Regions from separate parts of the Mesorhizobium sp. RIZ17 genome, predicted to be linked through region 2. Evidence: riboswitches for the same ligand, from Rfam matches in the RefSeq annotation. Region 2 holds a riboswitch; each other region holds the start of a gene.
What was found. A riboswitch is a leader RNA that binds a small molecule or an ion and turns the genes downstream of it on or off. The one in region 2 is predicted to bind cobalamin.
Positions count from the first base shown of each region.

Region 1 (7,579 bases), 520 kb from region 2:
GCTCGATCCGGCAAGCAGCCAGAACTCCCTCGGTCCGATCGTGTGCCAGCCGCCGATCGCCAACGACACCGAGCCGGTCATCACGAAGGTTGCGAGCATCTGCCAGCGGGCAAGCTGGAGGAGGGGAACGCGGCCCTTGAGCTCGCTCAGGAACATGGAGCTCAGCGCGCTGCACATAGCGGCGGTGACGGCGAAGGCTTCGGGGGCGAACATGGCTGCTGGCGGCTGCGAATCCGGAGGCCGGACAATTGCCGATGCTTACGCCAGCGCGCCGCGATGCGCTAGCCGGACTGGCGACGGCACGCCGCCGGCGTGGACACATAGATGTCAAGGTTGGTCAAGGACGATTGCAGGCATGCCCGGACATGGAAGCGACGGGCGAGTGCCCGTCGCTTCCATGGTGTCATTCCGGCATAGGGGCGCTACAGACGGTCTATTGCATGGCCGAGGGGTTCATCCAGAGGAACTCCCAGACATTGCCATCCGGGTCTTCTATGTGGCGGTTGAACATGAAACCGAGATCCTGCACCGGGTTGGGATCGGCGCGGCCGCCGGCCGCAACGCCTTTCTCGATTACCGCATTGACCGCGTCCTTGCTATCGACGGTCAGCGCGATCAGCATCTGGCTCTCGCGCTTGGCATCGCCGATCGGCCGGGCCGTGAACTGGCTGTAGTGTTGGTGCGTCAGCAACATGACCCCGATCGATTCGGAGAACATGATCGAGCTGGCCTGGTCATTCGAGAACTGCGGGTTGAGCGTGCCGCCGATGGCGAGATAAAACTTCGTCGCTGCCTGCAGATTGCGCACCGGCAGATTGAGGAAGAGCATCTGGGTCATCGGGTCGAACCTCCATTTCATTGACGGGTACTAGTCAGTCTAGTACTGTGACTATCATATGGGAACGGTACCGTCTAGTACTGATCGCGAGGCGCTATGAAAATTGCTGTTGAGACCAGATCGGCCCGCAAGGATCGTGAGATCATCGAAGCGGCGACCGCCGCGTTCATCGCCAAGGGCTACGATGGGACCAGCATGGAGGAGATCGCCACCCGGGCGGGCGCTTCCAAGCAGACCGTCTACAAGCATTTCAAGGACAAGGAGACGCTTTTCAGTGAAGTCGTGGAGTCCACCGCTTCTCAGACCAACGACGTTGTCGAGTCCGTGACGGTGTTGCTTTCCGAGGCGAAATTCCTGGAGGGCGGCCTGCAGCAGCTTGCCCGCCAACTGACCACCACGCTGATGAACAACGAGTTGCTGAGGCTCCGGCGTCTGATCATCGCCAATGCCGATCGGATGCCGCAGCTTGGCCGCAGCTGGTACGACAAGGGCTTTGAGCGCATGCTTGCCTCGGTGGGGGCGTGCTTTCAAAAACTCACCAGCCGAGGCCTGTTGCAAACCGGCGATCCCCGTTTGGCGGCCAGCCATTTCTTTGGAATGCTGCTTTGGATCCCGATGAACGAGGCCATGTTCACCGGAAGCAACCCGCGCTCGAAAGCCGACCTCGAGCGCCACGCCGATGCCTCGGTCGAAGCGTTCCTTGCCGCCTATGGGGTGCGCTCGAAGTAGTCGCGCTGCCTGGCGCGATCCGCGCAGCACAACGAGCCGCGCTACCTGGCATCTCGACTCGGTCAGCCGGCCTGAGTCGGTTAAACAGCGCGTACCCGTCTCGCGCCGAAGATCGACCACGCAGCCGTCATCAGCGCCGCGGTCATGGCCAGGACGACCGCCAGGCTCGGCAGGTGGAAGAACATGTCCCGCCATCTGGGCTCGACGACCGCGCCGGTGCTGAAGGCCTCGCCGCTATACTGGCACAGGATCCAGGACGCGCCGCCGCGCACCATGTCGGCATCGATGTCTGAGATCAGCGCCTTGGCCTGACGCGTGGCTGCCGGCATCGTCGCCATATAGGTGAGCAGCGCCTTGGCGGTGGCGAGATAGGCATGGCTGCATTCGTTGAAAGGGCTTTCCTCGTCGCCGAGGCTGCCCGGCATCAGGCCCCAGAGGCAGTAGGTGAATTGCAAATTGCCGTGATTGTAGAGCCGCCGGAAGGTCGGGTCGGTCACCGTCTGGCGCTGGGCGAGATCGATGATCTCACCGCGGTAGCGCGCCATCACCGCCATCTGGCCATGCGTGAGGCTGGGGATCTGGATGCCCGGGGGAGGCGGGGCCGAGGATCCGCTATGCGCCTCGGCCGGAATGGCGATCAGAAGCGACTGCCAGATCGTCAAAAGGAAAATGGCCGCCAGGGCAAACAACCGTGGCGGCCGACGCATCGGAATTCAGGCGTAGCGGCGGGCAGGGCCGCGCTGGTCGCGCTGCGCGACCACGCGCTCGGCGACCGCGCCGAAGCCGAGCCCCACAACGGTCCAGAGCACGAGCTGGATGCCGAGCGAGGCGACGCGGAACTGCCACAGCACTGTCGCCGAGAAGCTTTCCGGCACCTCGTTGATGTCGGGGAGTGCTGCCTTCACCAGCGCGAAGACCACCAGGAAGGCGAGCCCTGCCACGATCGAGGCGTTCCAGGCGCCGAGCCTGTTCCACAGCCCCTGCGCCAGCCCGACCGCCGCCACCATCGCCGCGATCGAGATCACGATCATGATGAAGAACAGTTCCGTGCGGTAGGCGATGGTCTCGGGGTTGCCGACGGCCGGCGGGTTCGCCGGATATTTGAGGCTGGGCACCACGATCACGGCCAGGAAGCCGAGCAGCGCCAGTAGCGCCGAGGTCCCGCGCGGCCCAAGCGAGCCCAGGCGGCCATAGGCATAGGCAAAGACCAGCGAGAACAGCCCGCCGAGCGCCGCGCCATAGACCAGCACGCCGGTAGCAAGGCCGATGCCGGCCTGGATGGCGCGGCTGACCATCTCGGGCTCCGGCGCTTCGCCGGCGGCCTGGGCCTGCTGTTCCTCGAAGGCGATCGCCTTGTCGACCTGCGGCTCGCCGTAGACGCGCGCGAAGGCAAACGCCAGAATCCCAGCGACCAACCCGACAAGCATGCCGCGCAGCAAAAGTTTTCCGACCATGTCAGCAGCCTTTCAAACAATCCGACGGAAAAACGCATAGCGATTTTCCGTCCGGAATTGCGTTAGACCAAACCTTAGGACGGTTCAGCGATGCCGAACCGCTTTAGTGGCAGGGGAAGCCGAGCAGGTGGCGGCCGTCATGCACGAATTCGTGCACCGCCGTGCCGCGGATCAGCGACGTCGCGCCTTCTTCCGCGCCGACGAAATAGATCATCAGCATCAGCATCAGGCCGGCGAAGATTGCCCAGGGCAGAAGCTCGCGGACCGGAATAGCAACCGGACCGTAGCTGGGGGCGAAGGTGGTGTCGGACATATTGACCTCCCGTGGGATACTGCGTCCCGTTGATCGAACAAATGCTGCGGAATAAGGCCTGACTTTCGGCTGGTGCCGATCACAGTGGCGCGACCGTGCCGGACTCGCACCGGCTTCCAATCCCGTATAGCGCTAAAACACTTGTCAGCACTTCGTTCGCCTGTCAACGACATGTAATGGCCAACAGGCTTCGCGCGGCCGAAATTTCACTGGACCACGGAGTTTTGGGATGCTCGCCCGCCTGACGATGATTGCAAGCGGTGCGACGCAGGCCACGCGCAAGGGTCGCTTTCCGAACGACGAGGCGCCGGAGCCGCGGGCTCTCGATCGCGCCGGCGCACTGGCCGCTTCGCTGCGCCGCGCCGACCGCGTCTGGACGAGCCCGGCGCTTGCCGCGCGGCAGACCGCTGAGGCACTCGGCCTTGACGCGACGGTCGAGCCGCTGCTTGGCCAGCAGGATTTCGGACGCTGGGCCGGCAAGGGCTTCGAGGAGGTGCAGGTCGAGGACCCGGAAGGCATGGCGGCCTGGTTCGCGGATGTGGACGCAGCACCCCATGGCGGTGAGTCGCTTGCCGCCGTCGCCCGGCGGGGTGCCGCGCTGATGGAGCGCCTTGCCCCCGAGAGCGGCCACACCATCGCGCTCACCCATCCCGTGCCGATCCGCGCCGCCATGGTGCATGTGTTGGGCGCGCCGCTTTCCTCGGTCTGGAAGATCGACATCGAGCCGTTGTCGCTCACCGAGTTCCGCGGCGACGGACGCCGCTGGGTGCTGCACGCCAGCGGGGTCGTTGTCGGCACGAAATAGCGCTGGGATCCTTCACCTGCCGACCAGCGGCAGCAGGCCAGGCCGAGCTTCGCCGTTTCAGTGATCGCTAACGGAACGGAAACGCCTCGCGGCTATTATACTGGTTCGTGGCGAGGAGAACTTTTGCCTGAGGAGCCCGCCGGATATGGCCGACTATCCCGAGACCGAGCGTCGTCTTCATGCGCGCGAATTCGTGCTCAAGGAAGCCACGATCATCGCCAATGGCGTCAGGATCGGCTGCTCGGTCAGGAACCAGCACGAGCAGGGTGCCGAATTGCGCGTCGGCGCCGATGTGGAGATCCCGGACCGCTTCCTGCTCGAGGTTCCAGCCGACGATATGGCATATCGCGCCCTGGTGCGGTGGCGGCGCAACGACCGCGTCGGCGTGGCGCTCTACAGCAACGCGCCGAAGGACTGACGCGCGGCAGTCTCACCAATTCGTCACTTGATCCTGCCCCAGGCGACGTGCAACCCGGTACACATGGAACGCAACCGGCGCGCGCGTTCATTGCCGGATCAACAGGGATTTGCGAATGAGCAGGACAGCCGTTTGGGTGGCGCTGATCGCCATCGTTCTCGTGGGCCTTTACCTGTTGCAGGCCAACGGCATGATCAGATTCTAGCAGCGTCGCGCGACCGTCGCAGGATCAACAGCAGCGGCTCGCGCCGCAGCAAGGCTGGCTTGCTGCCGCCGCCTGTTGCTTGAGCCAGCGGTCACGCGGCTTGCAGCTTGATGGTCGTGGCGACAGATCCACCTCGACGGCCCCGCCGACGAGGCTCGGCTGCGCCGCCCGGTGCAGTTCCATCGGGCGCACGCCGTCGCTGACCTCGAAGGTCAGCTTCGCAGCCTGATCGAGCGCGACATGGTCCGCCACCTTGCGGATGATCGCTGCGAACTTGCCGGCCGGCATGTGGACCGGCCCGCCTTCGTCCACGTCCCATAGCTGGACGAAGATTTCCGACCATGATTCCGGATTCGCCTCGCAATCCAGCGCCGAGAACTGTCCCGCTTTCACCTCGGTGACATGGTAGCCCGGCTTTACCGGCCGCCCGTCATAGCGGAACACCAACGGCCTGTCCTTGTGATCGGCCAGTGCCATCAGCAGGTCGCCGATGGTCAGGTCGGATGGATCCGTCGGAGCGACGTTTTTCCGATTGTCAGAAGAGAGCATGTCGGCTATTCCTCATTTCAATATTTCAAGGATTATTGAAACGTGGATGAACGTCAAGCCCTGATCGCCTTTGGCGCGCTGTCGCAGGAAACGCGCCTGCGCCTGCTGCGCCTGCTGGTCGTTGCCGGACCGGAAGGTATTGCCGCCGGTTCGCTCGCCGAAAAAGTCGAGGTCTCGCCTTCCAATGTCAGCTTCCACCTCAAGGAACTGGAGCGTGCCGGCCTCGTGACCGCGCGACGTGATGCCCGCTCGATCGTCTACAGCGCCGAATACGACGCGCTGTCCGGGCTGATCCGTTTCCTCATGGAGGATTGCTGCTCGGGTCGCCCGGAAATCTGCGCACCGGCGCTTGCCGCCCCTTGCTGCCGGCCGGGCGAGAGGAGCCGGCAATGACCGCCGCACCCGTTGCCCGGCCGAAGGCCAGCCGATGAATGCCTTCGATCTCTCGCGCCGGTTCGTGGCTGAAGCGCTGGGCACCGGCTTGCTGGTGGCGACAGTCGTCGGCTCCGGTATCATGGCCGAGACCCTGACGCATGACACGGCGCTGGCGCTGCTTGGCAACACGTTGGCAACCGGCGCTATGCTGGTGGTGTTGATCACCATCCTCGGGCCGATCTCCGGCGCGCATTTCAATCCGGCCGTTTCGCTGGTGCTCTGCCTCAACCGGTCGCTGCCAGCCCGCGATCTTCCCGCCTATCTCGTCGCGCAGCTCGCCGGCGGCATTGCCGGCACGATCGCTGCGCATCTCATGTTCGCCCTGCCGATGCTGGAGGTCGCAACGAAGATGCGCGCCGGGCCGGCACAATGGTTCTCCGAAGGCGTCGCGACATTTGGGCTGGTCGCCACCATCCTTGCCGGACTGCGCTTCGATCTCAAGGCCGTGCCCTGGCTAGTCGGCCTCTACATTACCGCCGCCTACTGGTTCACCGCTTCGACGTCCTTCGCCAATCCGGCCGTCGCCCTGGCGCGTTCGCTGACCAACACGTTTTCCGGCATCAGGCCGCTCGATCTGCCCGGCTTCGTCGTCGCCGAACTGCTCGGCGCCTTGATCGCGCTGGCGCTGATGGGTTGGCTGCTGCGGCCCAGGATCATCCAGCAACCTTCGAAAGCAGAGCCATGACGGTCACCATCTATCACAACCCTGACTGCGGCACCTCCCGCAACACGCTCGCCATGATCCGCGCCAGCGGCGAAGACCCCGTCGTGATCGAATATCTGAAGACGCCGCCGGACCGCGAAAGGCTGCTCGAACTGATCGGCGCGATGGGCATAACTCCGCGCGAACTGTTGCGGGAGAAGGGAACGCCTTACGCCGCGCTCGGCCTTGCCGACCCGAAATGGAGCGACGACGAGCTGGTCGATTTCATGCTCGCCCATCCGATCCTCATCAATCGACCCATCGTCGAGACGCCGAAGGGCACAAAACTCTGCCGGCCGTCGGAGGCGGTGCTCCCGCTGCTCGACAATCCGGTGCGCGAATTCGTCAAGGAGGATGGCGAGAAGGTCTACACGCCAGCTACCTGAAAACAGGGCTAGGGCGTTAGATGCTTCATGAAATAGATCGAGGCTCTTGGCTTGCCGAACGGGTCGACGAAATGATGCGGCACGACGCCGACTTCCCGCCAATTCATCCGCCGATAGAGCCGCTCGCTCGCTCCGCCTTCGGCGGTGTCGAGAAGGAGCAGGGAGCGCTTTCTCTTCCTTGCCTCGTCTTCGACGGATGCCATGAGCGCGGAACCGATGCCTTGCCGTTGAAAATCTCGATGCACGAGAAGCATGTAGACCTCCGCCCGGTGCAGCGCATTCGGCTCCGGCGACAGATAGAGCTGGACGGTGCCGACCAGCTTGTCCTCGAGATAGGCGCAGATGAGCAGGCGCTCTCCTTCCGCCACGGAGCTGAAGACCTCTTGCCAATAGGACTGCGCCTGTTCGGCGCTGAACGGCAGGACGAAGCCGACAAGCGCCCCGTCCTCGATGCTCTGCATCAATATCTCGGCGAGGGAGCCGATCTGGGCCTTTGCCTCTGCCTCGTCGATCACCGCGATACGCATGTGCTCTCCCATTTGAGCTCGACAGATAATGGGCTTTGAGCGATCCGTGAAGGCCGAAGCGCCTGTTTCGACTGCGCGCAATCGCCATGTCCTCGTTTCCGCCCTCGGCATCACGCAGATTCTCGCCTGGGGATCGTCCTACTACCTGCCCGCCGTGCTTGCCGCGCCGATTGCCAGGGATACCGGCTGGTCGCTCGCCTCCGTCGTTGCCGGCCTA
Region 1 is NZ_CP147861.1:4,669,996-4,677,574, forward strand. It holds gene WDX12_RS22445 (EamA family transporter) at 1-213, opposite strand, end outside; gene WDX12_RS22450 (VOC family protein) at 434-838, opposite strand; gene WDX12_RS22455 (TetR/AcrR family transcriptional regulator) at 935-1,567, shown strand; gene WDX12_RS22460 (hypothetical protein) at 1,648-2,274, opposite strand; gene WDX12_RS22465 (CbtA family protein) at 2,281-3,021, opposite strand; gene WDX12_RS22470 (CbtB domain-containing protein) at 3,125-3,334, opposite strand; adenosylcobalamin (AdoCbl) riboswitch at 3,334-3,479, opposite strand; gene WDX12_RS22475 (histidine phosphatase family protein) at 3,564-4,139, shown strand; gene WDX12_RS22480 (PilZ domain-containing protein) at 4,285-4,557, shown strand; gene WDX12_RS22485 (DUF6428 family protein) at 4,787-5,311, opposite strand; gene WDX12_RS22490 (ArsR/SmtB family transcription factor) at 5,354-5,704, shown strand; gene WDX12_RS22495 (MIP/aquaporin family protein) at 5,739-6,431, shown strand; gene arsC (arsenate reductase (glutaredoxin)) at 6,428-6,835, shown strand; gene WDX12_RS22505 (GNAT family N-acetyltransferase) at 6,844-7,362, opposite strand; gene WDX12_RS22510 (MFS transporter) at 7,409-7,579, shown strand, end outside.
Region 1: it holds a riboswitch for cobalamin, as region 2 does, so the genes downstream of both, WDX12_RS22470 (CbtB domain-containing protein) here and bluB (5,6-dimethylbenzimidazole synthase) in region 2, are expected to answer to the same signal.

Region 2 (7,579 bases):
GGGTCACGACATGGATCAGCACCGGGCCCTTGCCGTTGTCGCGCACATTCTTCAGCACCGGGATGAGATGCTCCAGATTGTGTCCGTCAATGGGGCCGATATGGTAGAAGCCGAGCTCCTCGAACAGTGTGCCGCCGGTGACGTAGCCGCGCGCATGCTCGACGGCGCGGGTGATGGCGCGGTCGGCGCGCTTGCCGAGATAAGATGTCAGCTTCTTGCCGAAGTCGCGCAGGCCTAGATAAGCCTTGCCGGAGGCGAGCCTGGCCAGATAGGCGCTCATGGCGCCGGTCGGCGGCGCGATCGACATGTCGTTGTCGTTGAGGATGACGATCAGCCGGGCATCGAGCGCGCCGGCATTGTTCAGCGCCTCGAAGGCCATGCCTGCCGACATCGAGCCGTCGCCGATGACGGCAATGACATTGTTGCGCCCGCCTGACAGGTCGCGCCCCATGGCCATACCGAGGCCGGCCGAGATCGATGTCGAGGAGTGTGCCGCGCCAAACGGGTCGTATTCGCTCTCGGCGCGCCGGGTGAAACCGGAGAGGCCGCCTTCCTGGCGCAGCGTGCGGATGCGGTCGCGGCGGCCGGTCAGGATCTTGTGCGGATAGGCCTGGTGGCCGACATCCCAGATCAGCCGGTCGTCCGGCGTGTTGAAGACATAATGCAGCGCGACGGTCAGCTCGACGACGCCGAGGCCGGCGCCGAGATGGCCGCCGGTCTGCGACACGGCGTCGATAAGCTCGGCGCGCAGTTCCGCGGCAAGCTGCGGCAACGCGCCCTCATCGAGCGTCCGCAGGTCCGCCGGAATGCGGACCTTGTCAAGCAGCGGCGTGTCTGGCTTCACTCGGGCGCGTCCTGCCTCAATTGATCGAACACGGCGCTACCAGCAAATTGCGCCTTAATCATGCGCCGGAATAGGCCGCCGGCGGGCGAATGTAAATGCGCGCCAGTGACGCGCAGGCATTGCTCGTTTCGGTGAACCATCGCAAACGTCTGCATTGGCGAAGCCTTCCCAATGTCGTCATTCCAGGGCGAAGCAGGAGCGAAGCTCCGTCGCGGAGACCCTGGAATCCATTCCGTGACTTCAAACCAAGCGTGCAGCGGAGCAGAATTCTGCACCGTTGCAATGCTCGGAGGTCACGGAATGGATCCTCGGGTCTACGCGCGTCGCTTCGCTCCTTGCTTCGCCCGTGGATGACGACGCGACCGATGTATTCAGCCAATCGCCACGGCATGCGACCTTGCTAACGCAGGCATGTCCGGGCAGTCGAAATTCTGCGCTACTAACCTTCCGGCAGCGGAATGAACTCTTCCTCATCGCCAGGAACGATATCGAAGCGGCCCGTCTTCCATTCCTGCTTGGCCTGCTCGATGCGTTCCTTCGAGGACGAGACGAAATTCCACCAGATATAGCGCTTGGAGCCGAGCGAGGCGCCGCCGAACAGCATGAAATGCGCGCCGCGCTCGGAGGAAACGACGATCTCCTCGCCCGGCTTGAACACCAGGAGCCGCTCGGCCGGGAAAACATCGCCGGCGATCGAGACGTCGCCTTCCAGCGTGTAGATGGCGCGCTCCTCTGCATCGGCCGGAATTTTCACGGCAGCACCCGCCGCCAGGCTGAGATCGGCGTAAAGCGTGTCCGAAGCGGTCGCAACGGGCGAGTGGAGGCCTGAGAACGCACCAATGACGACGCGGCCGCTGACGCCCTCGGCATCGATCTGCGGCAAGCTGGCCACCGCGGTGTTCGCGAACACCGGGGCAATCTCCTCTTTGCCGTCAGGCAGCGCCAACCAGGTCTGCAGGCCGGAGACCGACATCGGCGCGCCGCGCAGTTCCTGTGGCGTGCGCTCGGAATGAACGATGCCGCGTCCGGCGGTCATCAGGTTAACGTCGCCGGGCGCGATCACCATTTCGGTACCGAGCGAGTCGCGGTGCCTGATCTTGCCGTCGAACAGGTAGGTGACGGTGGAAAGCCCGATATGCGGATGCGGGCGCACGTCGAGCGCATGACCGGCGCGCAGGATGGCCGGTCCCATGCGGTCGAAGAAGATGAACGGCCCGACCAGACGGCGCTTTGCCGTCGGCAAGGCCCGGCGCACCTCGAAACCGCCGATATCCTTGGCGTTCGGAACCACCATCAGCTCGATCTGGTCGCAGGCGAAGGCATCGCCGGGCTCAGGATCGTTTCCCGGAAAGAAGCTCATGACCGTCCCTCAGGCGAAGCGCAGCGCCGACCTGGCTTTCGCCTTGGCGGCCTCTTCCTCGCGGTTGCGCGGTTCCTGGCTGGTTTCGAGCGAGTCGATCAATTCGCGCGCGATCGCGGCGATCGCCTCCACCGCATGGTGGAAGGCATGTTCGTTGCGCTTGGACGGCTTGGTCGAGCCGCTGAGCTTGCGCACGAACTGAAGCGCAGCATCATGCACTTCGTCATTGGTCGCCGGCGGTTCGAAATTGGCCAGGGTCTTGATGTTGCGGCACATGGCTTGAACTCCTTACCTGCTTGCTCTGCCCCTGCCCGGTCTGAGATCATGCACCGAGGTGTGTTGAGATTCAGGTCAGGCCGAGCCGAAAATGGTGGCTTCCGAGAGCCGGAGCGGAGCGTACTTGAAGTACGTGAGCATCGGAAGCGCAGGGAGTTGCCATTTGCAGGCCGGCCTCACCTGAATATCAATACACCTCAGTCCGCGTCCAGCGGCTCCGTTCCTACCGGCTTGCCGTCGCGCGACAGCCTGATCTTCTCGACCTTGTCCTCGGCGGCCTTCAGCAGCCGGTCGCAGTGCGCCTTCAGCGCCTCGCCGCGCTCGTAGATCCTGATCGACTGGTCGAGCGGGACGTCTCCGCGCTCCAGATCGTCGACGATCTTCTCCAGCGCGTCGAGCGCCTGCTCGAAGCTCATCGCCTTGACGTCCTCATTGCCTTCCACTGCCATACCCTATCCCTTCATCAGCCGCCCGACATGGGCGGCGACTGAAAATGCCAGTCCCTGCAGATCGTAGCCGCCTTCCAGCAGGCTGACGAGCCTGTTGGAGCTGTGGCGCCCGGCGCGCTCCATCAGCTGGCCGGTCGCCCAGTCGAAATCGTCCTCGGTCAGGTTGATCTCGGCCAGCGGATCGCGGTGGTGCGCGTCGAAGCCGGCGGAGATGATGATGAGGTCCGGCGCGAACGCATCGATGGAGGGCAGCACGCGTGACAGGAAGGCATCGCGGAACAGGTCGCTGCCGGTCTGCGGCGCGAGCGGCGCGTTGACGATGTTGCCGGCGCCGGTCTCGCTCTTCGCGCCGGTGCCGGGATAAAGCGGCATCTGGTGCGTCGAGCAATAGAGCACCGACGGGTCGTCCCAAAAAATGTCCTGGGTGCCGTTGCCGTGGTGGACGTCCCAGTCGACGATGGCGACGCGCTCGGCCTGGTGCTTCTTCTGCGCGTAGCGGGCAGCGATCGCGGCCGTGTTGAACAGGCAAAAGCCCATCGCGGTGGTCTTTTCAGCATGGTGGCCCGGCGGACGCGCGGCGACGAAGACATTGGCGGCGCGGCCTTCGAAGACGTCGTCGACCGCGGCGTTGGCGCCCCCGATGGCCGTCACCGCGGCCTGCCAGCTTTTCGGGCTGGCGCTGGTATCGGCGTCGATCGAGACGATGCCGTTCTCAGGGATCGCCGCGCGCACGCGCTCGACGAAATCCTCGGGGTGCGCATAGAGGATGGTTTTCTCGTCGCCTTCGGGCGCCTTGACGCGGTCGAGCGCCGAAAAAGCCTCGTCGTCGAGCACACGCTCGATGGCGCGCAGGCGGTCGGGCCGCTCGGGATGTCCGGGCGGCGTAAGATGTTCCAGGAAGATCGGGTGCGTGTAGAGACGGGTGGCCATGGCGCCTAATCTAGGCACCGGCGGCACGGATGACCATGTTTGAAAGCCGAATGGCTGGGGAAAATTGCGCCAACCCGTGTCGCTGGCACCATTGGCGCAGCGCAAGCTTCGCGGTAAGGTCTCGTCGCTGCCTGGTGCCCGCGACGCGGGAGAATCGGGAACACGGTTGAACTCCGTGGCGTGCCCAACGCTGTGAGGGGGACCGCGCCGGCAAGAGCCACTGTCGATGACGGGAAGGCGCCGGTGCGGGACGATCCCGAGCCAGAAGACCGGCCTGGCAGACATGGTTTTCCGCTTGGTCAGGCGGGAGACTGCTTATCGCAAGGGGAAAAGCGATGACGGCAGCAGCGATCGCCACGAGCGGCGACGACTTTGACCAATTGGCGCGCGACGCGGTCTACAGGGCGATGTTCACCAGGCGTGACGTGCGCAGCCATTTTGTCTCCGACGATCTCGATGACAGCGTGCTGGCGCGGCTGATCACCGCGGCCCATCACGCGCCGTCGGTGGGCTACATGCAGCCGTGGAACTTCATCGTCATCCGCGACGCGGCAAGGCGGCGGCAGGTGCGCGATCTGTTCCTCGCCGCGCGCGAACAGGAACTGCCGGCGATCGAGGCGGAACGGCAGGCGCTCTACCGCAAGCTGAAGCTCGAAGGCATCTGCGAAAGCGCGCTCAACCTGTGCATCACCTGCGACCGGCAGCGCTCGAAAGACTCTCCGCTCGGGCGCTGGCACAACCCCGAGATGGATCTCTACAGCACCGTCTGCGCGGTGCAGAATTTCTGGCTGGCGGCGCGGGCGGAAGGTGTCGGCGTCGGCTGGGTCAGCATCATCGAGACCGAGGCGCTGAAGCAGCTCTTGTCGATCCCGGAGCATGTCACGCCGATCGCCTATCTGTGCGTCGGCCGCGTGTCGCAATTCGCGCCGAAACCGGACCTCGAGGCGCATGGCTGGGGCAAGCGCCTGCCGCTGCCGGAGCTGGTGATGAGCGAGACGTTTCGCGGCGCCGGCGAAGCGCCGCTCAAATCGGCGATTGCGAGGCTTGGGAGCCCGCCGAAGCCGTGATCAAGCGGCCCGAGGCGTATCCCAGCGCGAGCCGCCGAAGGAGCCCAGCGCCTTGTCGCGCAGTTCCCTGAACTTGGACGAGGCCTCGGCGAGCCGGCGGTCCCATTCGGGATTGGGCGTCTGGCCTTCGATGGCTTCGAAATAGACCTGCATCAGCGAGGCGATGGCGAAGGGCTCGATGAAGGCCGCCTTGAAGGCCCAGGCAAACACGATCGCCAGCACGAAGGCCCAGCCGGCCAACTGTCCCGGCATGACCCAGAGGATCGCGGCGGCGGGCGCCAGCATCAACAGGAAGATGACGAAGGACACGCCCCACATGATCACCGCTAGCCAGACGGCGTTCTTGACCATGTGCTTGCCGTTCTGAGCGTAAAGCACGACGCCTTGCCGCGCCGTCTCGAAGGGCGAATTCGAATTGATGCGGATGTTGTAGCCGAGGATGATCTCGTCGACATAGGTCAGCGAGATGCGGATCACCGTGTTGATGAAGCTGACGAGGCCGCTCAGGCCCGGAATGGGCAGGAAGGCGGCGATGCCGCCGATCAGGCCGGTGATGGCGCGGATCGCGCCCTTGACCAACTGGTCAACGACGAAAAGGATGTTGGCCTCGGCGAAACGCTGGGTGACCACTTCCTTCGCATAGGCGATCTGCCCTTGGCCGTCGGGAACGTCATGACCGTCGATCAGATGCACCATGACGGCGATATGACCGGCCTTGAGCACATAGAGAATGTATTCGCGGATCCAGTAGACGGCGATCGAGACGATGCCGAAGCCGACCACGCCGCCCCAGAGCGCGAAAGACGTCGGTCCGTCCGGGTCGGTCGAGATGTGGCCGACGCCGTAGCCGACGCTGGCGCCGGTTCCGGTCGCCATGATGTAGGCGACCGTGATGCCGAAATAGACGATCATGCGAAAGACGATGAACGGCCATGTCCGCATCATGATGGACACCGACCTGGCGATGCTGAAGTCCCACATGCCCCGACTCTCCCACCCGCGCATGACCCCGAAAATCGGAATCGATTTTCGGAAAAGGATCATGCGCCAAATCAAGTTTTACAGCGTCCTTTGCGCGTTCAAAGAACGCGCGGCGCTGTAAGAGAATGGCTGGGGAGGATGCGCTCACCCGATCGATTGTCAATCACGGCAGGGTTGCGAGGGCTTGAAACCAGTGCACAACCCGGCGGCTTGGTCAGCCAAACGTGCCGTCAAGTTTTTCTGCGCAAGCCTTCGAGCAGTTGCTTGAACGCCGCGATCGCCTTCTTCGACGTCGCTTCGGGGTCACCGGAATTGGCGATACGCTGCGCGGCCTGGCTGCTGGCGCCGTTGATCAGCAGTGCGGTCGTCTCGGGATCAAGCTCCGGAACGACCACGCCATCGTCCTGCAGCTTCGTCAGATGGTTGGTCATCGAGGCGATGCAGGCACTGGCATTGGGCCATTGCGCCGGGTCGCCGAGCACCGCCGGGCCGTCGCGGAACATGATGCGCTGGATTTCCGGCTCCAGCGCCATCTCGATATAGGTGGTGCATTCGTCGACGAAATGCTGCCAGCGGGTCGGCGCTTTCGACGCCACCTCGTTCACCCGCACGGCCATTTCGCCGTCGATCTCGGCGATCACCGCCTGCAGCAGCCCCTTCTTGTCGCCGAAATGATGGTAGAGCGCGCCGCGGGTCAGCCCGGCAGACGCAGTGAAATCGTCCATCGAGGACTCGGCATAGCCGACCGTGCCGAAAGCATGGCGAGCGGCCGCGATCAGCTTGGCGCGCGTCTCGGCGATCATCTCCTTGCGCGGTCTGTGCATGGCTCTGGCTCTATTTACATACGTTCCGTATGCCAATTGACATACGCTGCGTATGAACTATCTGACTTTCATACGCAGCGTATGTAGTTGCGATATGTTATGTTGTCGAGGAGCAAGACCATGCGAAACCCTTATTCGGACATCTTTCGGGCTCCCGGCACGAAAGGCTTCGCCGCGGCCGCCTTCATCGCGCGGCTGCCGATCGCCATGGCGCCGATCGGCATCGTGGCGATGCTGTCGCAGACGCATGGCGAATACTGGCTGGCCGGCGCCGTCTCGGCCACCTACGCGCTGGTCAACGCCTTCCTGTCGCCGCAGGTGTCGCGGCTGGTCGACCGGCGCGGCCAGACGGCGATCGCCGCGCCGATGACGCTCGTCTCGGTCATTTCCTTCGCGACACTGATCGTCGCGGCCAACCAACACTGGCCGGCCTGGACCTTGTTCCTTTCCGCTCTGCTTGCCGCCGCCATGCCCAGCATCCCGGCATTGGTCAGGGCACGCTGGACCGAGATCTTTCGCGATCGTCCCGAGCTCAACACCGCCTTCGCCTTCGAATCGGCGGCGGACGAACTGGTCTATGTCGCAGGCGCCTCGCTGTCGGTGGGCTTGAGCGCGGCGCTGTTTCCCGAAGCCGGCATGGTGGTCAGCACGTTGCTGCTCGCGCTCGGCACGGCGGCATTCCTGCTGCAGCGTTCGTCCGAACCACCCATCCGCCCGGCGGAACATGGGGCCACCGGTTCGGCGATCCGCCTGCGGCCAGTGCAGATCATCACCTTCGCGCTGATCTTCGTCGGCGCGACCTTCGCCACCACGGAAGTCACCACCGTCGCCATCACCAAGGCGCTCGG
Region 2 is NZ_CP147861.1:4,151,067-4,158,645, reverse strand. It holds gene dxs (1-deoxy-D-xylulose-5-phosphate synthase) at 1-844, opposite strand, end outside; gene WDX12_RS19815 (pirin family protein) at 1,284-2,204, opposite strand; gene WDX12_RS19810 (DUF2277 domain-containing protein) at 2,214-2,480, opposite strand; gene WDX12_RS19805 (exodeoxyribonuclease VII small subunit) at 2,678-2,929, opposite strand; gene WDX12_RS19800 (histone deacetylase family protein) at 2,933-3,859, opposite strand; cobalamin riboswitch at 3,975-4,151, shown strand; gene bluB (5,6-dimethylbenzimidazole synthase) at 4,195-4,926, shown strand; gene WDX12_RS19790 (hypothetical protein) at 4,927-5,907, opposite strand; gene WDX12_RS19785 (TetR/AcrR family transcriptional regulator) at 6,138-6,731, opposite strand; gene WDX12_RS19780 (MFS transporter) at 6,852-7,579, shown strand, end outside.

Region 3 (7,579 bases), 910 kb from region 2:
GCTGATGGCCTTGATCTCGTCGAGCGCGTAGACCGATCCCATCTCGGTCGCCTGCGTGATGCTGACGCTGGAGGGCTGGACCGAGTGGATGTCGCCCACCATGCGCGTTGCATTGGCCGCCAAGGCGTCGATGTCGATTTTGCCAGCCTCGCCTGGAAGCTGCACCAACTTCGCACCGGCTGTGTAGAACTCCGGCGCGCCGCACTCGTCGCGGTTGATGTGCGCGTCGGCGTGCGAGAGGATGCTGCCCCATGGCGGCGTAATCGCCGCCAGCGCCAGCGCGTTCGCCGCCGACCCCGTCGAAACGAGGAACACGTCGACCGCATGCTCGAACACCTCGGCGAGCTGGCGCTCGACGGTATGCGTCAGCTCATCGTTGCCGTAGGGAAGCGCCTGACCCGACGCGCACGCGGTGATGGCTGCGATCACCTCGGGGGAGACGCCGGCGATGTTGTCGCTGGTGAAGTCGCGGGGGCGGGTCTGCTTGCTTTCGTTCATGGTCTGACGCTCGTTTCATCCATTGAGCGTCCAAGCTAGACGGTTCGCCGCGCGCTTTATTGAACGATATTCAAACCGAGAGGTAACGCGCCGGCGTCACCCCCAGCACCGCCTTGAAGTGCCGGGTCAGGTGGCTCTGGTCCGCGAACCCTACCGCGACGGCGACCTCGGCGACCTGCTGACCTCGCCTCAGCAGCCGTCGCGCCTCGTCGATGCGGACCTGGATGAGGTAGCGGGTGGGGGGCAACCCGAAATGCGCCTTGAAGCCATCGATCAAGGTCGCCTTGGAGCATCCGGCGAGGGCGGCCAGGGCGGCGAGCTGCAGGACTTCGTCGGAGTGGGCATGGATGAAGTCACGGACGTCGCGGAACCTCGGCGGTACCAATTTTCGCTCAGCAACGCGCGACCCGCCGGCCTCTGCGAAGACGTGGTGCAGGAAACGGATCAGATACTCCTCGATCTCCAGTGCCGAGCTATGCCCATGTTCAAGCAGGCGCCAAAACGCGCTGAGGCCGTGTGCAACTGGGGCATTCTCCTGGAACGGGCTTTTGAAGTCGATCGTTCCGGGTTCGTTTTGGCCGCTGTCCTCAAGGACTTGCCGGATAAGGACTTCGGGCATGTAAAAGATCTTCTGGCTCCAGCCAAGATCGTCACCAGCACCCCCGAAATGCGGTTCCCCGGGCGCGAAGGTCGCGACGGTGCCGCTACCGGCGTGCCAAACCTCACCTCGGCACCAAACATCATGGACGCCTCGCTCGATCAGCCCGATCAGATACTCGTTGTGGACATGCTTGGAGAAATCCTGCCGGTGATAGTCCGCCGCCAGGTAATCGAGCCCGCCAAGGACATCGGAGTGCTTCATCACCGCACGATTGCGCGGCGGCCGCCCCGGGGGTTCAGAACGGCCACGCGCCTTTTCGTCGCATTCTACGGCGGTATCGGCCACTTGATGATCAATCCAGGTCGGTCGTCACAACGATATCGTGCTCTCGTAGCGAATTTCAAACCGAAGCAGGATTAATTGCCGCCCGAAGAGGGGCCTGCTGCAGGCCGGGCAGCGGATTGGCGGGATTAATCGTGTTTCAAGCTTGGGATGTGGACCCGAGCGACGCGTGGCCGTGTGGCCGATATCAAGAAGAAGACCAAGCGCTATCCCCTCCGATCTGACGCATGAGGAATGGTCGCGGATAAACCGTTCCTGCCGGGCGCGGCCAAGACCGGGCGGCGCGTGGTGACGGACCTGCGCGAGGTCTTGAACGCGATCCGCTACATGGCCCGATCAGATGGCGGCTGGCGCATGCTGCCAAAGGATTTCCCGCCCATATCGGTCGCGGTCGAGACGCCTTACGGACATGCCCACGAACTGCGCCAACTGGCTGGAACGTTCCCCGGCCTGACGGCGAAGCAGCAGGCGCCGATCAAAGCGCTGAACGCAGAATACGCCAAAACTCGAAGCCGAGTACGAGCATGCCAACGAACTGCCGGCCGATGTTGACGAACGGCTACCAGGGGCGGCTACGGCTGCACTCATTGTCGGATCTTCGACGAAGTCGGACATGAGACACAGCGCTATCGGAGTGACCGCATTGTTCTGCAACGATTTTCTCATTTGGCACGACACATGCGGGGGCTATCCCGCATGAGCGCTCCGTCAATCTCGATTGATGCGAGCAGGATTCAATCAAGGCGCAGTGCGTCGCTTCTGAAGATCAAGGAGAGAAAAGTATGGCGAGAGCGCGAATTGGCGTGGCGCGGGCAATGACAGCGGCTGTCGTCCTCATCGTTGCGGGACAGGCCGGCGCGGCAGATGTTGGGCAAGCCGCGAGCGTCCCGCAGGCAGAAGCCTGCGTCGCGGAAGCGCCAAGCCCCTGGCAGATCCGCCTGCGTGCGTTGGGGGTGATCACCGAGGATTCGGGCTATGTCAATGCGGTGCCCGGCTCCGGTCTTTCGTATTCGGACACCGTGACGCCGGAACTCGATATTTCATACTTCTTCACGGACAACATCGCCGCCGAACTCATACTCGGCACCACCTATGCCAACATCGATGGCCAAGGTGCGATCGGCGGGCTTGGCAAGGTCGGCAAGGTTTGGCTGCTGCCGCCCACGCTCACATTGCAGTATCATTTTACCGATTTCGGCGCCTTCGAGCCCTATATCGGCGCCGGCGTGAACTATACGATCTTCTATCATCAGCAAGTCGGCAGCGCCGATGATCTCAAGGTCAAGAACACATTCGGCGCCGCGCTGCAGGTCGGATTCGACTACATGGTGGACCAGCACTGGGGCGTCAACTTCGACGTGAAGAAGCTTTTCCTCAAGCCCGACTTCGACGTCACTGTCGCCGGCGCCAAGCTCACGGGCAAGGCCAAGCTCGATCCCTGGTTGATAGGCGCAGGTCTCACCTACCGCTTCTGAGGACGAAGCACGGGGCACTTTTCGAAGTCCGCGCGCGGATCTTCCGTGCCGAGAAGTGGACCCGCGATGGTTCTTAAAGGAGTTGTTGGCATGCGCGTAGAAAACGATCATTGCGACGTGATCGGTGTGCCGGCCGCTCCCACGCAACTTGATCGTCTTTCTTCTGCGATTCTGCGGCAGGGGGGGATGGCGCGAGTGTCGCTGCCAGGCGATGTGGTGACCTGGGCGGCAGCCCGTCACCAGACGCTCAGGCAGATGCTTTCCGACCAGCGTTTCAACAAGGACTGGCGACAGTGGCGGGCGCTGCAGGACGGCGAGATTCCCGAGGATCATCCGCTGATCGGGATATGCAAAGTGGACAACATGACCACGGCGCACGGCGCCGATCACCGGCGCTTGCGCGGCCTGCTGTCCAGCAGCTTCGCGCCCAGTCGTATCGCCTTGCTGGCGCCACGGGTCGAACAATGCGTCGATCGACTCCTGGCCGAGATGGCGCAGCACGGCGGCAGTGCCGATCTGATGAGCGAGTTCGCCGCTCCGCTGCCCACCAACGTGATCGCCGAACTGTTCGGTTTGCCGGACGAACAGCGCGAAGAGATCGTCGCGCTCACCTACAGCCTGGCCAACACCTCCGCCACAGGCGAAGAGGTGCGACAGACGCGGCAGCGCATCCCGGAGTTCTTCCGTCGCCTGATCGCGCTCAAGCGGGGCCAGCTCGGCGATGATCTGGCTTCGGCCCTGATCGTCGCGCGTGACAAAGGCGAGCTCGTTTCCGACACCGAGCTCATCGACATGCTGTTCATGGTGCTCTCTGCGGGCTTCGTGACCACCGCCGGCGTCATCGGCAATGGCGTGCTGGCATTGCTGACGCATCCGCAGCAACTGCACTTGGTGCGCAGCGGCCAAGTTCCGTGGTCACAGGCGATCGAGGAGATCCTGCGCTGGGGCAGCTCAGCGGCCAATCTGCCGTTCCGCTATGCCACCCAGGACGTGGAGATCGACGGATGCCTGGTCCGCCGCGGCGATGCCGTCCTGATGGCGTTCCATGCGGCGAACCGGGACGAAAAGGCCTTCGGTCCCGGCGCCAACAGGTTCGATGTCACCCGGCGGCACAACCCGCATTTGTCATTCGGCGAGGGGCCGCATTCCTGCCTGGGCGCTGCGCTGGCGCGCCTGGAATTGCGCTGCGCCTTCCCCGCGCTGTTCGGGCGGCTGGAGGATCTGGCGCTGACCATCGCTGCGGAGGACGTCGTCTACATGCCGTCTTACGTCATTCGCTTCCCGCAGCGCCTGCCGGTCAGCTTCCGCCCTTCCGTCGCTTAGAGAGTGCGGCATTCACCCCGGATTCGGTGATTCTCGGTTCGCCGGGGTGGCTGGTCTCGCACGAGGGGGGCGAGCATGCCCGGTTACGCACGATCGTGGCGCCGGCCTTCAGCAATCGCAGGGTGAAGCTGCTCGCGCAGCAGGTCGAGGCGATCGCCGCGCAGTTGTTCGAGACGCTGGCGGCCCACCCCAGTCCGCCGACCTGAGGCGCCACCTCTCCTTTCCGCTTCCGGACATGGTTATCAGCGTGCTGATGGGCGAGTGCGCAAGCACGCTGAGCGAAGCCGAGCGGGAACAAGTACCGGGATTCCCGGCTGACCGTGACGACCTGGCCCGACTTTACGCCCTTTGAGCCCGGCGACCTCGATCTGATCCGGCGTCGCCGATGGGGACAAGGATCTCTCCGAGCCTGCACTGATAAGAGGCGGCATCGTAAGCGGCTTTGGGCGAAAGAGACCGATCAGCGCAAGGGCATTATTCGCATCATCACATAAACATCTCGTTATATGTATTGACAAGGAGCGAAGCTGCTGTGATTGTGCGCATGTCGTGGTTCTCCGCGCGGCACTGCTGTAGCGGAGCTAAGAGGGAAGCCGGTGCGATGCCGGCGCTGCCCCCGCAACTGTTAGCGGCGAGCCAAGCCCATTGGTGTCACTGAGGCGAACGGCCTCGGGAAGACGGGCAGAGGCTTTGACCCGCGAGCCAGGAGACCTGCCACGACGAACAACGTCCACGGGCGGGGTGTCTCGGTGGCCGCGGTAGCCTGGCTTCGTGCCGCCTGCTCGCGCGTTCCTTGTCCCCACGCCCCAACCATCGGGGTATGGCATGACTGTCTCTCAACACATTCCAGTGGCAACGCTCGGCGTGCCGCGTATCGGTCGACGGCGGGAACTCAAATTCGCGCTTGAAAGCTACTGGTCCGGAAAATCTCCCGCTGCCGACCTGCTCGCGACGGCGAAGGCGCTACGCGCCGCCAGTTGGAGGGAGCAGCACGATCGCGGCGTGTCGAAAATCCCCTCCAACGATTTCTCGCTTTATGACCATGTGCTCGACACCGTCGCCATGGTCGGCGCCGTGCCGGCACGATACACCTGGACTGACGGCGAGGTCCCACTCGATACCTATTTCGCAATGGCGCGCGGCAACCAAGATCAGGCCGCGGATTGTGGACATGCCGGTAACGAGCATGCGGCCAACGGGCATGGCCTTGCCGCGATGGAAATGACCAAATGGTTCGACACCAACTATCACTACATTGTGCCGGAACTCACGGACGATCAGAGCTTTGCCCTCTCGTCGGCGAAACCGGTCGATCATTTCCTCGAGGCCAAGGTGCTCGGCATCCACACGCGCCCGGTCCTGCTTGGACCGGTTACGTTTCTCAAGTTGGCGAAGTCACCTGAGGAAGGTTTCAACCCTATCGCGCTCCTGCCACGGCTGCTGCCCGTCTACGAGGAGCTCCTGCGGAGGCTGAAGCTCGCGGGAGCCGATTGGGTGCAGATCGATGAGCCGGCGCTCGTGGTCGATCTGGTTCCCAACGAACGGGATGCGCTCCAATTCGCCTACTGCCGGCTGTCAAAAGCAGCACCGGAGTTGAAGATCATGGTCGCTACCTATTTCGGATCGCTGGGAGACAATCTCGAGACCGCAATTTCTCTGCCCGTGGCGGGACTGCACGTCGATCTCGTGCGCGCTCCAGAGCAGTTGGAGACCGTCGGCCGGCTCGCGCAGAAGGAACTTGTGCTCTCGCTCGGGCTGATCGACGGCCGCAACGTCTGGCGCGCGAACCTGCCTGCCATACTTGACCGCATCAAGCCGATCGTCGCCGGCTGGCCGCTGGACCGCGTGGAGATCGCCCCGTCCTGCTCGATGCTGCATGTGCCGATCGACCTGGACATGGAGACGGCACTCGATGCGGACGTGAAATCGTGGCTCGCCTTCGCGGCGCAAAAAACCGACGAGCTGGTCGTGCTCGCCCGTGCCCTGGCTGAAGGCCGGGACGCGGTCGCCGCCGAACTAGAGGCGTCGGCTGAGGCTGCCGCCGCTCGCGCGACATCCGCGAAGGTGCATGATCCGCTCGTCGAAGGCCGGGTCGCCAGCATCAAGGTCGCCATGTCGCGCCGGAAGAGCGCATTCGACGTGCGCTCCAAGCTTCAGGCCGACACGTTTGGTTTGCCTTTCTTCCCCACCACGACGATCGGCTCCTTCCCGCAAACAGCCGAGGTTCGCAAGGCGCGGGCAGCTCATGCCAAGGGCGAGCTGAGTTACGTCGACTACGAGGCGTTCCTGAAGAAAGAGATTGAAGCCGCCGTTCGCTGGCAAGAAGAGATCGGACTCGACGTGCTGGTCCACGGCGAATTCGAGCGCAACGATATGGTGCAGTATTTCGCCGAGCAGCTCTGCGGCTTCGTCTTCACGCAACACGGGTGGGTGCAGAGCTATGGCTCGCGCTTTGTGCGACCCCCGATCATCATTGGCGATGTGTCGCGACAAAATCCGATGACACTACACTGGTGGCGATACGCCCAGTCGCTGACGCCGAAGCCGGTGAAGGGCATGCTTACCGGCCCGGTGACGATCCTCAACTGGTCCTTCGTCCGGGACGACCTTCCGCGCTCAGCCGTCTGCCGCCAGGTCGCGCTCGCCATTCGCGATGAAGTGAGCGACCTCGAAAAGGCCGGCGCCAGGATGATCCAGATCGACGAAGCCGCACTGCGCGAGGGCTTGCCGCTTCGTGAGGCCGACTGGGAAACCTATCTCGACTGGGCCGTCGAATGCTTCCGGCTGGCTTCAACGGCGGTTGGCGATGCGACCCAGATTCACACCCATATGTGCTACTCCGAGTTCGGCGACATCGTGGACGCGATTGCTGCAATGGATGCCGATGTGATCTCCATTGAAACCTCGCGCTCGCAGATGGAACTGCTCGATACGCTGCGAACCTTCAAGTATCCGAACGAGATCGGTCCCGGCGTCTATGACATTCACTCGCCGCGGGTCCCGGAAGTGGGCGAAATTTCCAACCTCATCATGCTTGCGCGCGAGCGATTGTCGGATGGCCAACTGTGGGTGAATCCCGACTGCGGTCTCAAAACGCGCAGGTGGGAGGAGGTCCGCCCTGCCCTGGTGAACATGGTGGCTGCGGCACGCGCAATTCGGGAAAAAGCGCAGACGGCGTAGGGCTCGGTGCCACTCGCCGGCGGTGAGCGGCAACGCCACACACCGGGCATCCTTGGGGGAGTCTATCCGGCGCGCCCAAGGCAATCGCGCTGCCGGTGACGAAGCGCCTCGGCAAGCTTGGCCTGGCCGCGGCCCTTGTTACGACGCGTCGAAGTCAGCT
Region 3 is NZ_CP147861.1:3,242,316-3,249,894, reverse strand. It holds gene WDX12_RS15555 (threonine aldolase family protein) at 1-498, opposite strand, end outside; gene WDX12_RS15550 (AraC family ligand binding domain-containing protein) at 569-1,444, opposite strand; gene WDX12_RS15545 (transposase) at 1,676-1,993, shown strand; gene WDX12_RS15540 (OmpW/AlkL family protein) at 2,224-2,916, shown strand; gene WDX12_RS15535 (cytochrome P450 family protein) at 3,007-4,239, shown strand; partial or broken gene WDX12_RS15530 (cytochrome P450) at 4,206-4,498, shown strand; cobalamin riboswitch at 4,773-4,972, shown strand; gene metE (5-methyltetrahydropteroyltriglutamate--homocysteine S-methyltransferase) at 5,089-7,419, shown strand.
Region 3: it holds a riboswitch for cobalamin, as region 2 does, so the genes downstream of both, metE (5-methyltetrahydropteroyltriglutamate--homocysteine S-methyltransferase) here and bluB (5,6-dimethylbenzimidazole synthase) in region 2, are expected to answer to the same signal.